3 regions of the Lysinibacillus sp. NPDC092081 genome follow, and region 3 is predicted to be linked to each of the others. Evidence: riboswitches for the same ligand, from Rfam matches in the RefSeq annotation. Region 3 holds a riboswitch; each other region holds the start of a gene.
What was found. A riboswitch is a leader RNA that binds a small molecule or an ion and turns the genes downstream of it on or off. The one in region 3 is predicted to bind lysine.
Positions count from the first base shown of each region.

Region 1: another riboswitch for lysine. It lies ahead of ACIQLB_RS05785 (aspartate kinase); the one in region 3 lies ahead of ACIQLB_RS17300 (amino acid permease).
Region 2: another riboswitch for lysine. It lies ahead of ACIQLB_RS23295 (transporter substrate-binding domain-containing protein); the one in region 3 lies ahead of ACIQLB_RS17300 (amino acid permease).

Region 1 covers NZ_JBIVRU010000002.1:213,738-216,017, forward strand. Annotated here, with positions in the region: gene uvrC (excinuclease ABC subunit UvrC) at 1-757, shown strand, start outside; lysine riboswitch at 893-1,071, shown strand; gene ACIQLB_RS05785 (aspartate kinase) at 1,311-2,280, shown strand, end outside.
Region 2 covers NZ_JBIVRU010000028.1:28,868-31,147, forward strand. Annotated here, with positions in the region: lysine riboswitch at 432-618, shown strand; gene ACIQLB_RS23295 (transporter substrate-binding domain-containing protein) at 734-1,591, shown strand; gene ACIQLB_RS23300 (amino acid ABC transporter permease) at 1,771-2,280, shown strand, end outside.
Region 3 covers NZ_JBIVRU010000013.1:3,737-6,016, forward strand. Annotated here, with positions in the region: gene ACIQLB_RS17295 (CynX/NimT family MFS transporter) at 1-600, opposite strand, end outside; lysine riboswitch at 752-928, shown strand; gene ACIQLB_RS17300 (amino acid permease) at 1,016-2,280, shown strand, end outside.

The sequences.
Region 1 (2,280 bases), on a different contig from region 3:
AATTGCTGTAGCAGCGAAGTTCCAACTTATTGAACGTCAGGAAGAACGCACTATAGGAGCATGTGAGGCACTTGGTGAAGCTATGAGCATTTCTACGCCTTTACGGATTGAAGCTTTCGATAATAGCCATATGCATGGGACAGATGCTGTATCTGCAATGGTTGTATTTATCGATGGAAAACCTGCAAAGAAGGAGTATCGAAAGTACAAAACACGTACAGCTGCCAAGCACGATGATTACGGAGCAATGCAGGAAGTAATCCGTCGTCGTTACACACGAGTATTAAAGGAAGGTCTACCTTTGCCAGATTTAGTACTAATTGACGGTGGGAAGGGGCAAATGGAAGTCGCACGAGAAGTATTAGAGGATGAACTCGGCCTTGTCATTCCAATTGCTGGATTAGCAAAAGATGAAAAGCATAATACGTCACAGCTTTTATTTGGTGATCCACCTGAAGTAATTGCGTTAAAGCGTACAAGTGATGGATTCTACTTACTGCAACGAATTCAGGACGAAGTACACCGCTTTGCTATTACCTTCTTGCGACAGCAGCACGAGAAGCATGCTATACAATCTGTCCTCGATCATATAGAGGGCATTGGTCCAAAGCGAAAACAGCAATTACTTAAGCATTTTGGCTCTGTCAAAAAAATTCGTGAGGCAAGTATGCAGGCATTACAGGAAGCCGGGATGCCAGCTAATCTAGCTAGCAATATCTATGCTTATTTTCAACAAGAGACGTTGTCAAAGGATTAGACGTATGCTAAGGTTGTATATAACATTGCCCCTTCAGTATAGCAATGTTATATACCGTGCCTTAGTTTTTCAGTAGTTTCTACTTATTAAATTGGAAATTTCTTCACTAAGGTTCAATTAAATACTTCACTATTTAGTGATGATAGAGGTGCAAGGTTTAAGAGTAGTACGTTCGAGGACGAACAAGTCCAGTGAAAACGTATGAAAGGGAAGCTTGCCGAAGTGGAGCATCGTTGATTCCGATGCTGTGCTGGTTTTACATTTAAGAGATGTAAGACTGTCGATTCTAATCGTTTCGGAGAGCTATCACACATGCGCAAGTTACTATTATTGTACATGTTATAGGCAGCTTTCACGTTATGTGAGAGCTGCCTTTTTTTGCTTTCTAGAGACAACCTTTTTTCAAGGTAGTTACTCTGACCTAAGAGGTGATGCCAACCGTATTATTTCAAGGGCGCTATTTGCTTTTGCAGCGTTAATTTGGTGAAGAGCCACAAAAGTATAGCTACTTTATAATCAGCGAAATGATTGAATACGAAGGAGAATGATAAAGATGGCGAGAATTGTGATGAAATTTGGTGGTGCTACATTAGCATCAACAGAGCACATTCGAAATGTTGCGAAAAAGGCGATTGTAGAAAAGGAAAGAGGTTTTGATGTTGTCGTTGTCACTACAGCTATGAGGGGTATGGCTAAAGAATTAGCAAAGATGGCTCGTGATCTATCAGACAACGCATCTAAGCGTGAACTAGACGCACTATTTTCAACAAGCTCACAACTTACAAGTACATTAGTGGCAATTGCTTTACAGGAGGAAGGATACGATGCAGTGTCATTAACAGGCTGGCAGGCAGGCATTGAAACCGATGCTATGTATAGTAATGCCCGTATTGATGAGATGGATGCTAGTCGAATAGAAGAGTATTTTGTACAGGGGAAAATCGTAATCGTTGCTGGGGAACAGGGTATCGATAATTTACGGAATATTACGACGTTAGGTAAAGGTGGTGCGGAAACGTCGGCTATAGCTATTGCAGCAAAATTGAAGGCGGAGCGGGTAGATATTTACACGAATGTGGATGGAGTCTATACAGCTGATCCAAATCATGTTGCTGGGGCACAAAAGTTAAAAGAAATTTCCTACGATGAGATGCTAGAGCTATCAAACTTAGGATCACAAATTTTACACCCACGAGCTGTAGAGTTAGCAAAGAAGTTTCAAATCCCGGTTATCATTCTGTCGAGCGAAATAGATACAGTAGGTACTTTATTGAAGGAGGAAGTTGAAATGGAGAAAAATTTAATTGTACGTGGTGTTGCCTATGAGTCAGACATTATTCGCTTAACAGTTGGTTATGATGCTTATTCCAATGCTTCATTAGCAGATATGTTCACAATACTTGCAGAAAATTGCATAAACGTCGATATAATCGTACAAGCAATAATTGATGGCTTAAAGCCAACTGTATCATTTACCATTTTAAAAGAGGAGTTCGCTGAAGCATTACGTGTCCTAGAAGATA
Region 2 (2,280 bases), on a different contig from region 3:
GTGAAGGATAAAGCATTCAAAGCGACGGATAGATTGTCCCAACGCTTGTGAAAGCTTCTCAGTAAAATGCATATAGTGCAAAGGATATTATCTTTACTGATTAACAATTTCTTTTGAATTACTTGAAAGTAAGTTGAGTATTAACTATTTGCGGAATTTCTGAAGAATCAGTTCTTTATTATATTTATTATGAACGTATCCAAGTATATAAGCTGGTTGGAGTAAGTATAATGGAGCATGGACGTCACGGACTCTTTCTACAGTCTTAATCATTTTTTCAACTTTGCAAAAGTGTATATAAGGCTTTAAAAGGATAAAAAACCCTAATATTGTAATTAGTCAGAAAAGTAATAAAATTATCTTGACGTATAACTTAGTTTTATAGTAGTATCTTATTATCAATTAAATATACAAACCTCACATTTATCCTATTGTGAGGTAGAGGCGCGGTATTTATTAGTTCATTGTTGAGTATAAGCAAGCGAAGACGCAATGGAGAAGGAACTATCGCCGAAGTATAAAAGGAGCTCGTACTTTTATGCTGGGTCTGCAGTGAATAAGTGCAGGACTGTCCTAGTAGATTACTTTCCAGGTTTACTAGGTTGTGCTATCTCGAAATATTGGAATTTATTGTGAGGATTTGGGCAACTGTTAAAAAGATAAGACCTAAGTTCAGAACTTAGGTCTTTTTTGGTACAGTTGTCTTATTTTTTTACAGAAAGGAGAGTTTTATATGAAAAGAAAATGGTTGGTATTAATGTTGAGCGTCATGACTGCAATTTTGTTAGCAGCTTGTGGTACTGGTGGTAAAAAGGATGCGACGTCGTCTAGTGATGGGGGGGCAAATACTGATAAGGGCGGCCAATTCCGTATTGGGATGGAAGCAGGCTATGCTCCGTTTAACTGGACACAGCAAAATGATACAAATGGCGCAGTAAAAATTGCCGATAATGCAGAATATGCAGGCGGATATGATGTGCAAATGGCGAAAAAAATTGCTGAAGGCTTAGGAAAAGAATTAGTTATCGTAAAATTGGAATGGGATGGTTTAGTACCAGCACTACAATCAAACAAAATTGATGCAATCATTGCAGGAATGTCACCTACTAAAGAGCGTAAACAAACAATTGACTTCACCGAAAACTACTATACGTCTGATTTTGTGATGGTCATCAAAAAAGGCAGTAAATATGAAAAAGCAAAATCTATCCAAGATTTCTCTGGTGCAAAAATTACCTCACAATTAAATACGTCTAACTACAATGTTATTGATCAAATCAAAGGTGTAAAAAAACAAACAGCAATGGATAGCTTCCCAGCAATGCGTGTAGCATTAGAAGCTGGAAAAATTGACGGCTATGTAGCAGAACGTCCAGAAGGTATTTCGGCTGCTGCTGCAAATGATAAGTTTACGTATGTAAAGTTTGAAAAAGGTTTCGATACAGATATTTCAAATACATCAATTGCAGTTGGTTTACGTAAAGGCGATGCCGATCTTGAAAAAATCAATGAAATCTTAAAAGGTATTTCTGAAGGTGATCGCCAAAAAATTATGGAAGAAGCCATTCACCAACAACCAGCAGCACAATAACATGAATGCACGGGCTATCTGCTAGTCCGTGCAATCCCATAAAAATTTATAAAATAAGAATCTCTCTAAATAATAATAATGTCTTAGCTAAAAGTTTCATAAAATAAAAGAAATAAAGGCTTCAGCTAAGAAACGATACTGTAACGAACAAGCAACACGACGTTGTTAGGAGGAACATCATGAGTTTTGAATGGATTATTTCTATTGTTGAGAACAACTGGCAAATGTTTTTACGAGGTGCGTATTATACATTACTTATTTCGATTACTAGTACAATTATTGGTGCACTTATCGGATTTTTCATCGGAATTATGCATACCATCAAAGTTCGTAAAAAGGGTGTAAAATTCTATAGCTTAAAGCTCATTAATTTTATACTAACATGCTATGTCGAATTCTTCCGTGGTACACCAATGATTGTACAAGCGATGGTTGTATTTTACGGATTAGATATTGCATTTGGTATTGATATGAACTTTATTACGGCAGGTATTTTAGTTGTTGCACTAAACACAGGTGCTTATATGACTGAAATTGTGCGTGGCGGCATTGTTTCCATTGATAAGGGGCAGTACGAGGCTGCATCGGCAATTGGTATGAATCATTTTCAAATCATGCTACATGTTGTATTACCACAAGTTGCACGAAATATATTGCCTGCAACAGGTAACCAATTAATTATGAATATT
Region 3 (2,280 bases):
AATTAAAATGGTTAATACCACAAGAACAAATGCGATTGCTAAAGCTCCTTGCCAGCCAAATGATGAATTGGCAATAGGATAACTAATACCAGCACCGAGTCCAGCTGTCAAATTCATCGACATTGTGAAAAATGCCATAAGTAAACCTACGTGATAGGGAAATTTCAATTTAAGTAATCCCGGAATTAGTACGTTACCGAATGAAATGGCTATACCAATTAGCATAGTACCAAATACGAGTAAACTAGTTGTACCAAGGGAGCGTAGGACAATTCCTACCGCTAAAAGAATAGTTGATAAAAATAATGTTAATTCTAGTCCAAATTTACGTGCGACAATTGGTGCGAATGGTGAAATGATTGCAAATGCTAGCAAAGGGATCGTTGTTAGAAAGCCCGCTAGTACATTGGATATGCCGAGGTCTTCACGGATAAAGGAAATAATAGGTCCAACAACTGTTAGCGGCATCCGTAATGTCGAGGCAATACAAATTACTCCGATAACTAGTAATAAGGTTGTACCTTTCCAGCTAATTTTCCTGCTAGGATAAGTATCGGTTTGTTCATGAGTAGTCAAATAAATCCCCCTTGTTAGAACAATTATAATTGAATCACTATACCACTTTATCACAACGATAAAAATAATGGAAAATTCGAAAAAAACAGAACATTAATTAGGTTATTGAAATGTCATAGGTCGTATGTTACACTAATATCCATCATAAATTTAATAATTATATGCCTCATGTTTATATTGAGGTAGAGGTCGCGGTATTTAAGAGTATGCTAATGGAAATGACAAGCATTAGAGATATTAGTTGAAAGGAAATACTGCCGAAGTGTGAGGGGACTTGAAAACCTCATGCTGGGGCTGTCTCCGAAAGGAACAGAACTGTCACGTTTGAACAACGTGTTGAGCTATCATTTTGAAGGAACAGAGGATTTACTTAGCCATCACAGCAACGTTCATGTGATGGCATTTTTTTCGCCTCTTAAAAAAGGAAGGAAGCTATATCGTGAGTGAAATAAAAGTCAATCAGCTCGGCCATAAAGCACCGAAGCTGAAAAAAGAATTAAAAAGCCGTCATATTACAATGATTTCATTAGGCGGTACAATCGGTACAGGATTGTTTTTAGCTAGTGGTGGTGCCATTGCACAAGCAGGTCCTGGCGGTGCACTACTCGCCTATGCATTAATCGGTATCATGGTGTATTTTTTAATGACGAGCTTAGGTGAAATGGCAGCTTATATGCCATCATCGGGATCATTTAGTACGTATGCTACAAAATTTGTAGACCCAGCTTTAGGCTTTGCACTTGGTTGGAACTACTGGTACAACTGGGCAATTACAATTGCAGCGGAAATTTCTGCTGTCTCATTAATTATGAAATATTGGTTCCCAGATAGCTCATCAGCACTTTGGACTGTTTTATTTATTGCTGTAGTTTTAACGTTCAATCTATTATCGGTAAAAAGCTATGGTGAAAGTGAATATTGGTTTGCAATGATAAAGGTTGTAACTGTAATCATTTTTATTATCATCAGTTTTTTAATGATTTTTGGTATTTTAGGAGGACACGCTCCGGTAGGCTTTACGAATTTCTTTATCGGTGATGGACCATTCCATGGTGGGCTCCTTGCTACATTTGGTATTTTCTTAGCTGCGGGATTCTCATTCCAAGGGACAGAGCTACTTGGAATAACAGCAGGTGAAACGGATGACCCTGGTAAAAACATTCCGAAAGCCGTTAAGTCTGTTTTCTGGCGAATTCTTTTATTTTATATTTTAGCGATTGCTGCAATTGGGATGTTGATTCCATTTACAGACGCACGATTGCTATCTGAAGATATCGCTGTTTCACCATTTACGCTAGTATTCGACCGTTTAGGAATTGCCTTTGCTGCATCATTGATGAATGCTATCATTCTAACGGCAATGCTATCAGCAGGGAATTCAGGGCTTTACGCATCGTCACGTATGCTTTGGCAATTAGCGATAGATGGACATGCACCGAAAATTTTCACTAAACTAAGCCGTCGAGGTATTCCGATTTACGCATTAATGGCAACTTTAGCAGTAGGCTGTCTAGCATTTTTAGCTTCATTCTTTGGTGATGGTGTGGTCTATATGTGGCTGCTAAATGCCTCTGGGATGTCTGGCTTCATTGCATGGTTAGGAATTGCATTTAGCCATTACCGTTTCCGTCGAGCGTTCGAGGTACAGGGACTAGATCCGAAATTGTTGCCGTATAAAGCAAGGCTATTCCCATTCGGCCCGCT